Linked DNA regions of Methylobacterium mesophilicum SR1.6/6. The protein of the gene in region 1 binds, or shares a complex with, the protein of each later gene. Links are inferred from orthologs where the notes say so. Each region holds a gene or a part of one and is shown on either strand. Other genes may lie near its edges.

Region 1 (5,074 bases):
GGCATCGGCGACTTCCGCCTGTTCGGCGCAGCCCGCTTCCTGACGGGCCTCGCCTACCAGATGCAGGCCGTGGCGATCGGCTGGTTCGTCTACGATCTGACCCATTCCGCCCTGGCGCTGGGCCTCGTGGGTCTTGCGGGCTTCCTGCCGGCGATCCTCTGCGCGCTGATCACCGGCCATGTGGCGGATGCCTACGACCGCCGCCTCGTCGGGGCCGCGGCCTTCGCCCTCCAGAGTGCGGCGAGCTTCGGCCTTCTCGCCTGCGCGCTGTCGGGCCTGCAGTCCGTCTGGCCGATCTACGCCTTGGTGATCGTGGTCGGCACCGCGCGCGCCTTCGCCAATCCGGCCTTGCAGGCGCTGCTGCCGACCCTGGTCCCGGGCCCGCAGTTCAGCTCCGCCATCGCGTGGAACGCGTCGCTCTGGCAGAGCGCGTCCGTGATGGGACCGGCCCTTGGCGGCTTCCTCTACGCCCTCGGACCCGCCGTGGTGTTCGGCGGAGCCGCGGGGAGCTTCGCCCTGGCAAGCGGGCTCACGGTGCTGATCCGCTTCCGGCCCGCTCCGGTGAGCGAGCGGCCGCCGATCACCTGGGCGGCGCTTTCGGCCGGGATCGATTACATCCGCTCGCAACCGGTGGTGCTCGGCGCGATCAGCCTCGACCTGTTCACCGTCCTCCTCGGGGGTGCGACGGCGCTGCTGCCGATCTACGCCGGCGAGGTCCTGCATGTCGGGCCGCTCGGCCTCGGCGCCCTGCGGAGCATGCCGGCCTTCGGGGCCGTGGCCATGGCGGTGCTGCTCGCGAACTACCCCCTCCGGCGCCATGCGGGTCTGCGCATGCTCCGGGCCGCCGCGGTGTTCGGCGCCGCCACGGTCGCCTTCGGATTGTCGACCTCGCTGCCCCTGTCGATGGCCTGCCTGTTCGTGACGGGCGCCGCCGACATGATCTCGGTCTACGTCCGCCAGACCTTCGTGCAGGGCGAAACGCCGGACGCCATGCGCGGCCGGGTCTCGGCGGTGAACACGGTGTTCATCGGCGCGTCCAACGAGCTCGGCGAATTCGAGTCCGGCCTGCTGGCCGCCGCGATCGGGGCCGTCCCGGCGGTGGTAGCGGGCGGCGCGGCGACGATCGGCGTAGCTCTGCTCTGGGGGAAGCTCTTTCCGGCGCTGAAGGCGCGCGATCGGCTGATGGTGCAGGGGTGATACCGTTTCCGGTGGATCAGATCGGTCCGCCGTCTGTGCGAGCGGAGCGAAGCAATCCAGCAGCGTCGCTCTGACCTGGGTCGCTGCACAGCGCTCGCGATGGCCCAGCAGGCTGGATCGGACCGAAGCGTTCAACCGGAAACGATATGAGAACGCGTATTCAATGACCGGCGCACTCTGCGCGTCGGGTGGATGTTGTCTTGCGGCTCAGTCTTGTGCGCGCGGCAGATCGAGCACCTGCGCGGTACGCGGCACAGGATCGCAATCTTGATTGAGCCCTCCGACCCGCGCCCTCATCCTGGGGCGCCGGAGCGGAGAGCCGGGCCCGGAGGAGCCCTCCAGGGCTCGCGCGGCTGGCTGGAAGGCTTCTTCGAGGCCCTCTGACGCGGGCGCCTCAGGATGAGACGGTTGGGCGAGATCCACCGCTCACGCAATCGCAGGCGTCAGCGCCCCGCGAGGAGCGGCGACCAGGTCGGGTCCGACGCGTAGGCGGGCGTCGGGACCGGCTGCTCGACCTTGCCGGTGATGTCGACCATGAACAGCTTGCCGCCGCCCTGGCCGCCCGGATCGCGGAAGAACAGCACGTACTGGCCGTTCGGCGCGAAGGTCGGGCCCTCGTTGTGGAAGCCCTCGGTCAGGACGCGCTCGCCGGAACCGTCGGGCTTCGACACGCAGATGGCGAAGCCGCCGTTGCGCTGACGCGTGTAGGCGATCAGGTCGCCGCGGGGCGAGAAGGCCGGCTGCGAGGCCGAGCCGGCACCGAAGGTGATGCGGTGCGGGTTAGAGCCGTCCGCGCCCATCACGTAGACCTGCTGCGAGCCGCCCCGATCCGACTCGAACGCGATCTGCGATCCGTCCGGCGAATAGGTCGGAGACGTGTCGATGGCCATGCCGTTGGTGATCGAGCGCTGGGCCTTCGAGGCGATGTCCATCGTCACGATGTCGGCGTTGCCGCCCTGCTGCACGCTCATGACGATCTTGCGTCCGTCCGGCGAGAAGCGGGGGCTGGCGCTCATGGAATCGACGTTGCCGAGGGCCTGACGCGCGCCGGTCTCCAGGTTGATCATCTGCACACGCGGCTGGTGGCCGGTGGCCTGCGCCATGAAGGCAATGTCCTGGGTCGCCGGCGAGTAGCGCGGCGCGACGATCGACATCTCGCCGTTGGTGATCGCCCGAACGTTGGCGCCGTCCTGATCCATCACCATCAGGCGCTTGCGGCGGTTCTCCTTCGGGCCGGTCTCGTCCACGAAGGCGATGCGGCTGTCGAACCAGGGGCCGAGGCCGGTGATCTTGGTGTAGACGGCGTCCGAGATCAGGTGGCCGGTGCGCCGGACGTTGGCGGCGTCGGTGCCGTATTGCTGGCCGGTCATCTGCTGGCCGGAGGTCACGTCCCAGAGCCGGAACTCGACCTTGACGCGGCCGGCCTCCCGGACGACGCGGCCGGTAACGAGGCCCTGGACGCCCGTGGCGCGCCACTTCTCGAAGTTGGGAGCCGCGTCGAAGTTCGGCTGCTCCGGGAAGCGGGCGTGGTCGAGGGGCGTGAAATACCCTGAGCGGCGCAGGTTGTTGGTGACCACGCCGGAGACGAGGCCGGCGAGGCTCGGATCGCCGCCGAAATCCGCGATGGCGATCGGCATCGGCTGGAAGTTGCCGCCGCCGATGCGCAGCTGCAGCTGCGCCTGGGCCGGCCCCGCCAGGAAAGCCGTCAGCAGGGCGAAGACCGCGATCAGGCGCGCGGCGAAGGACGTCGGGAGGCGCCCGACGAATGAGACGTTCTGCATAGTTCAGATCCGAGTGACGATCAGACGAGTCGGCTGTCGAGGGCAGCGGTCCGGGGCATGGCCTCAGGTCGCCGTGAACTCGAACTCCGCGTTGATGGCCTTCCAGTCATTGTAATACGGCGCGTAGGTGGCCGGGATGTTGTACGGCGCACAGCGGCGGACCGCCCGGAGCGCGGCCTGCGCGATCGACTGATCCACGGAGCTCGACCCGCCGCGCATGATCCGCGGCTCCGTGCTCAGCGAGCCGTTCGGGTTCAGCCGGATGTCGAGGACGGGCAGAACCACGCCCTGGGTCGCACCAGGGGGTGCCGAGTAGCAGCGCTCGATCTGCTGCTGGAGCAGGCCGACGAGCGCGTCGCGCAGGGACGGCGACAGGCGCTGCGCCGTGCCGGTCGCGGCACCGAGCGCCGCCACCTTCTGCACCGCGTGGCCGGTGGCTCCGGTCGATTGCGACGGTGCCTTCGAGGCGAGCATGGAGCGGATGTCGCCCGCGTTGAACTTGTCGGCGAGTTCCGCCTGCTTCCGCGCCTTGGCCTCACCGTCGGCCTTGGCCTTCGCGTCCGCCATCGCCTTGGCCTTTGCCTTGGCGGCGGCTTCCGCTTTGGCAGCAGCCTCTGCTTTGGCGGCCTCGGCCTTGGCCTTCGCGGCGGCCTCCGCCTTCTCGCGCTCGGCCTCGGCCTTCGCCTCGGCGATTTCCTTCTGGCGCTCGGCTTCCGCCTCGGCCTTAGCCTTGGCATCGGCCGCCTTCTTGGCCGCCTCCTTGGCCGCCTCGGCCTTCGCCTTGGCGGCGGCTTTCTGGGCGGCTTCGGCCTCGGCTTCCTGCTTCTCGATCAGCTTCTCCAGCTGCTCGCGCTTCTCGGCCTCCGCCTTGGCGGCGGCCGCCTCGGCCTTGGCCTTCGCCTCAGCCTTGGCCGCCTTGTCGGCCGCAGCCTTCTCGGCCGCGGCCTTGGCGGCTTTCTCGGCGGCCTTCTCAGCTGCCTTCTCGGCGTCGCGCTTCTCCTGCGCTGCCTTGGCGGCCTTGGCGGTCTCTTGCGGATCCGGCTCGCTGCGGAGCGGCATCTCCTCCGCGTTGGCGAGCTTCATCTCGGCGGTCCGGGTCGGGGCCGTCGGCGCGTCGGTCTTGGCGTTCTCGGGCTCGCGATCCTCGACCTTCTCGGCCTGGCGATCAGCTCGCGATTGGGCGTTCGGCATCGGCTTGTCGGCCTGACGCTCACCCTTGGTGATCTCGGAGAACTGGTTCTCGGTGATCACCTCGACGGGCACGCCCTCCTGCGCCTCGGGCAGGGCAGGGGCGGCGACGCTGAACAGCGCCAGCGCGAGGAGCGCCACATGGGTCCCGGCGGAGATCCAGACACCCGGTTCCTGGCGGTCGAAGCGGAACTCCACGGCGCGGCCCTACTGATGCTCAGGCTCGGTCACGAGGGCGACCTTCTTGAAGCCGCCGCCGGTCACGATTGCCATCACCTGCGCCACCCGGCCGTAATCGACCCGCTTGTCGCCGCGCACGAAGACGCGCTCCTCGGTCCCGGTCTTGGCGGTCTCCATGAGCTTCGGCACGATCGTGTCGTCGGTGAGCTCATCCTCGCCCAGGAAGATCTGGCCGGTCTGGCGGATTGACAGGGTGATGGGCTTCACGTCGGAATTGAGCGGCGAGGCCTTCGACTGCGGCAGGTCGAGGGGCACACCCACGGTCATCATCGGCGCGGCCACCATGAAGATGATCAGGAGCACCAGCACGACGTCGATGAACGGCGTCATGTTGATCTCGTTGATGGCGCCGCTGCGCCTGCCCCTGCGCCGGCGGCGCTTGCCACCCTGGGACGCGCCCGCTGCCATACCCATGGATCGGTCTCCTCTGGATCAGCCGGTTCAGGCGGCGAGCGGCAGCCGCTCGTCGATCTGGCGGGAGAGGATGGCGGAAAATTCGTCGGCGAAGCCCTCCAGGCGCGACTGCGCCTTGGCGACCTCGGCCTGAAGCTTGTTGTAGGCGAGCACCGCCGGGATCGCGGCGAACAGGCCAATGGCGGTGGCGAACAGCGCCTCGGCGATGCCGGGGGCAACGACGGCCAGCGACGTGTTCTTCGAGGCCGCGATCG
Region 2 (4,970 bases), 2.9 Mb from region 1 along the record:
AGCAGGAGCCGCCGGTGGCGACCTTGTCGGTCGGCGCGATCACGAAGGTGTCCTTCGGATGCGGGTTGACCGCGAAAGGCGGCACGTTGGTGACGACCTTGCGCCAGAATCGCTCGGCCGGTAGACCCGTATACGGATTCAACGCCATCCTCGAACCCTCTTCTTCACGACGGCGACAGGCCCTCGGGGGTGCTGAGCCGTCCGCGGACACCGGCACGCGACGTGGCCCTGAACGACCTGCCCCGGCGCGCCCGCAGCGCGTTCACCCTCTCGCCGACCACTTGGGCTCCCACCTGGGCGACACCATGGCGGAACCGCGCCCGCGCCGCCACGACCCGTGACGGGCCGACCATCGCGGTGCTGGGCAATTGCCAGGCGCGGGGCATCGCCCGGGCGATGCGCCTGCTCGCCCCGCGGAGCCCGGTCCGCTACCTGCCCATGGGCTCGCTGAAGCGCGACCACGGCCATGTCGACGGCCTGATCCGGACCCTGCGCGCCCACGACCACGTCTTCTCGCAGGCCTTCCCGGCCGGGCTGATCCCGGGCGGCGACGTCGCCACCCTGCGCGCCGCCGATCCCCGGCTCAGGCTGTTCCCGTCGATTGTGTTCTCGGCCTTCCACCCGGACATGGTCTACGTGGGCCAGGCCTCGGACTTGGCCGCCCTGAAGCTGACCCCGTCGCCGATGGGTCAGTACCACTCGGCGATCGCGCTCACCGCCCACCGGCTCGGCCTCGATGCCGGCCGCACCGCCGCGTTGTTCCGCGAGGACGTGTTCGCCCGCCTCGGCTACCTCGACCATTGGGACCCGGCGGTGCGGGAACTCGTCGGTGCGGCGGATGCCCTCGGTTTCGACCTGCAGCGCGAGGTGACCCGCTGGGCGCGCCGCGGCGCCTTCATGCACCTGATGAACCATCCCAAGGTCCACGTCCTCGGCGACATCGCCCGGCGGCTGCTGCAGGAGAACGGGCTGACGCCCGAGCCCGTGGAGATCGAGGATTACCTCGGCGACGAGCTGGCGCAGGACGTGGTCTGGCCGCTCTACCCGGCCATCGCCGAGCATTTCGGGCTCACCGGCGCGTACCTGTTCAAGGCGAAGCCCCGGGGCGACGACTTCCCGGTGCTCTACGACCTGCCGGGCTTCGTCGCGGCGAGCTTTTCCATCTACGACACGACGCCGCCCGGCGACCTCGCCTGCCCGCGGGTGGAGGCGTGGCTCGCCGCGCCGGACATCGTGGCGCTGTTCCGGGGCGGCTGAGGCCGCTCAGCCCGCCGCGCGGAGCGGCGCGTCGAGATGCGCGGCGCCGAGGCCGTCGACCATCATCCGCACGAGCCGGTTGACCTCCTGCATCTGGAACGGCTTGCGCAGGAACAGGCTGCCGGGCACGCCGCTGCGGCCGTTCGTGTCCGTCGAGGTGTAGACCACCGGCCGGTCCGGATGGATCGCCCGGAAGGCGTGGGCCACCGTCCAGCCGTCGATCAGGCCGGGCAGGTGGATGTCGGTGAACAGCCAGTCGATTGCCGCGCCCTGCGCGCGCAGGAGCGTCAGCGCCGCCTCGCCCGTCGAGGCCTCAATCACCCGGATCCCGTGCGTCTCGCACAGGCTCGCGATGATCTCGAGGAGCAGGTAGCTGTCCTCGACGATGAGGACGCTCTGGGCGGGTCGCATGGCAAGGGTCCGGAGTTTTACACCCGCGATTCAGAAGTCATTAGGGTTGAGGAACCCTTAAAATACCGGCCTCTGACGACCACCGCGCGCGGGCCGCCGTGTGGCTACGCCGCAACCCGCGCCGCCGAAATCGCCGCTGGAGCCGCACTCCGCCCCCGTGCACGCCGATGCGCCCCGCAGCCGCCGCATTCCGGGTGCGACAGCGCACGCCACCGACCGGGGCGAGCCGCCACCACGTCTCCGCCCCAGGCGGCGGAACCGTCGCTTAACCATCCGCGCCTAAGACGGCGCTCAGGAGTACGCGGACCCGCCTCGAAGACCCGCAGCCGGCCTTCGGCACCGCTCGAGGAGTTTTTCCAGATCATGGCCCAGTCTTTTCGCGCCGCCGCCCTCGGCCTCGCCCTCGTGGCCTCGCTCGGCCTCGGCGCCTGCAGCAACGACAAGGACCTCGCCGACGCCTCCGCGTTCGGGGCAGGTGCCGCGACCCCGGGCAGCGCGCAGGACTTCGTCGTCAATATCGGCGACCGGGTCTTCTTCGAGTCGGATTCCACCGACCTGACGCCCACCGCGACCGCGACCCTCGACAAGCAGGCCGCGTGGCTGCAGCGCTACCCGCGCTACACCTTCATCATCGAGGGCCATGCCGACGAGCGCGGCACCCGCGAATACAACTTCTCCCTGGGTGCCCGCCGCGCCCAGGCGGTGAACGACTACCTCGCCACCCGCGGCATCGCGGCGAGCCGGATGCGGACCGTGTCGTACGGCAAGGAGCGGCCGGTGGCGGTGTGCAACGACATCTCCTGCTGGTCGCAGAACCGCCGGGCGGTGATCGTGCTCGACCGGGGCGCCGGGGCGTAAGCCCCCTGGCACCCCCGACGGGGGCGGGAACGATCCCGCCTCCGCACCGCGCCCCAGTTTTGCCGCGGTGCGGCGCATCTGATAGGGCCTCGCGCTGACACCGGACCGCAGCCGCACCATGCCCGCCCGCCTTCGCACCCGCCTCGCCCTCGCCACGGCCCTCACCACGGCCCTCGGCGCCGCGCTCCTCGGCCACCCGGCCGCCGCGCAGGACGCCTCCGAACTGGTGGTGCGCCTCGGGCGCATCGAGAACCAGTCCCGGGTCATGGCCGGGCAGATCGAGACCCTCCAGTACGAGAACCGCCAGCTCAAGGAGCAGCTGCGCAAGTTCCAGGAGGACGTCGAGTTCCGCCTGAACGAGGGCAAGGGCGGCGGCAAGCCGGCGCCTTCGGCCGCTCCGTCCTCCGGGTCGGGTGGCGGCAACGTCAACGGCGTCAATCCCGGCTCCGGTCGCCCGGGCAAGCGCGGCGACGCCTTCGACCCGGCGCAATCTCCCGGCGCCCCCGGCGCGCCGATGCAGCTCGGCAGCACGCAGCCCTCCGCGCCCCTGCCGCCCCGGGAAGCGGTCGAGGCCGAGACTGCGCCCCGTCCGCAGCGTATCCCCCAAGGCGCGATCAGCGGGGCGACGGACGACGAGGACGCGGAGTCCGCCGCCCCCGGCTACGACGAGCCGGTGGACCTGCGCCCGCCGGCGCGGACCGGCGCGATCCCGGCGGCGCGCCCCTCCGAGAGCGTGGCCGCCACGCGCAGCGGCGACCCGGCGGCGGATTACGACGCCGCGGTGGAGCTGTTCCGCGCCAAGCAGTACGAGCAGGCCGAGATGGGCCTGCGCCAGTTCATCCAGTCGCATCCCCGCGACAATCGGGTTGCCGGCGCAACCTACTGGCTCGGCGAGAGCTACCTCGCCCGCGGCCGCAACCGCGAGGCGGCCGAGCAGTTCCTGAAGGTCTCCACCGACTACGCCCGCTCGACCCAGGCCCCCGAAGCCATGCTGAAGCTCGGCGTCACGCTGAACGCGCTGGGCGCCCGCGAACAGGCCTGCGCGACGCTGGCCGAGCTCGACCGGAAGTTCCCCAACGCCGCCGCGGGCGTCCGCCAGGGCGTCGTGCGCGAGCAGAAGCGCGCCCGCTGCGCCGCTTGAGCGGAGCGGGCGACCCGCTCCGCGACGCGATCGCCCCCTGGCTCGAACGGTCCGCCCGCCACGGGCGCGCCGTCCTGCTCGCCGTCTCCGGGGGGCCCGATTCGAGCGCCCTGATGCACGCGGCGGCGGCCCTTGCGCATCCCGGCACATCCCTGCGGGTCGCCACCGTCGACCATGGCTTGCGGCCGACATCCGGCGACGAGGTCGAGGGGGTCGCCCGCGCCGCGGACCGGCTCGGCCTGCCGCACACCACCCTGCGCTGGACGGGGCCGAAACCCGGCAGCGGCCTGCAGGACGCCGCCCGCGAAGCCCGCTACGCGCTGTTGTCGTCCCAGGCCGCGGCGATCGGTGCCGGCCTCGTGCTCACCGGCCACACCCGTGACGATCAGGCCGAGACGGTGCTGATGCGCCTCGCCGCCGGGAGCGGCCTCGCGGGCCTCGCCGGCATGCGCGCCGAGCGGAACCTCGCCCCCGAGATCGTGCTCGGGCGACCGTTCCTGCACCTGCCGAAGGCGACCCTGGTGGCGTGGTGCGAAGCGCGCGGCATCCCGGTCCTGCGCGACCCCACCAACGCCGACCCGCGCTTCGCCCGCGGCCGCCTGCGCGACGCCTGGCCGGCCCTGGAGCGCGAAGGCTTGAGCGCGGCGCGCCTCGCCCGCCTCGCCGAGCGCGCGGCGCGCGACGAGGCCGCCCTGAGGAGCGCGGCGGAGCGGGCGCTCGCCACGGCATTGCGGCCCGGCACGGAGCAGGGGGCGACGCTGCGCCTCGACGGCGCACGCCTCGCGGCCCTGCCGGAGGCCGTGGCCCTGCGCTGCGTCGATCTGGCCCTGTCGCGGGCCGGGGCCGCGCCACGCCGTCTCGACCGTCTCGAGGCGCTCGTCCTCGAATCCCTGCTGCCGGCCCTGCGGCGCAACGCGCCGATCCGGCGCACGCTGGCCGGGATTCTGATCGCGTCCGACGCGGCGGCGACCGTGAGTCTGGCCCCCGCGCCGCCGCGACGACACCCGCAAGATGCTGCCCTCGCCGCAGGGGATCCCCGATTACTTGGCAAGGGAGGGCCCCCCGCTTACATTGGCGAGGTGTGCACGGATGGGCCGGCCGAGCCGGGTGACGCGTCCATCCGGGGGCCGCACACGCCAGGGATTGATCGATGAACCCGAATTTTCGCAACTTTGCCTTGTGGGTCGTCATCTTCCTGCTGGTGCTGGCCCTCGTCACCCTGTTCCAGAATCCGGGACACCGGGGCGGCGGCAGCGAGATCGCCTACAGCCAGCTCCTGAACGACGCCGATTCCGGCAAGATC

Evidence for each region. The genes of interacting proteins can lie anywhere in the genome.
Region 2: the proteins of tolB (region 1) and pal are in contact, whole or in part, in a crystal structure (PDB 2HQS), measured with the Escherichia coli proteins. The link is inferred for Methylobacterium mesophilicum SR1.6/6 from one-to-one orthologs.

Annotation. Positions count from the first base shown.
Region 1 is NZ_CP043538.1:4,048,465-4,053,538, forward strand. Bases 810-3,623 are described here. They hold tolB (Tol-Pal system beta propeller repeat protein TolB), read right to left. Parts: upstream 2,979-3,623; coding sequence 1,641-2,978; downstream 810-1,640. Other genes in these bases: MMSR116_RS19400 (MFS transporter), read left to right, coding at 810-1,197; tolA (cell envelope integrity protein TolA), read right to left, coding at 3,042-3,623. Outside these bases: more of MMSR116_RS19400, read left to right, coding at 1-809; more of tolA, read right to left, coding at 3,624-4,364; MMSR116_RS19415 (ExbD/TolR family protein), read right to left, coding at 4,374-4,820; protein TolQ, read right to left, coding at 4,848-5,074. UniProt on the Escherichia coli protein: Part of the Tol-Pal system, which plays a role in outer membrane invagination during cell division and is important for maintaining outer membrane integrity.
Region 2 is NZ_CP043538.1:1,140,190-1,145,159, forward strand. The notes cover bases 1,069-3,778. They hold pal (peptidoglycan-associated lipoprotein Pal), read left to right. Parts: upstream 1,069-2,031; coding sequence 2,032-2,526; downstream 2,527-3,778. Other genes in these bases: MMSR116_RS05170 (WcbI family polysaccharide biosynthesis putative acetyltransferase), read left to right, coding at 1,069-1,257; MMSR116_RS05175 (response regulator), read right to left, coding at 1,264-1,668; ybgF (tol-pal system protein YbgF), read left to right, coding at 2,645-3,667; tilS (tRNA lysidine(34) synthetase TilS), read left to right, coding at 3,664-3,778. Also shown: MMSR116_RS05165 (GSCFA domain-containing protein), read right to left, coding at 1-148; more of MMSR116_RS05170, read left to right, coding at 223-1,068; more of tilS, read left to right, coding at 3,779-4,821; ATP-dependent zinc metalloprotease FtsH, read left to right, coding at 4,818-4,970. UniProt on the Escherichia coli protein: Part of the Tol-Pal system, which plays a role in outer membrane invagination during cell division and is important for maintaining outer membrane integrity. The Tol-Pal system is also required for polar localization of chemoreceptors clusters.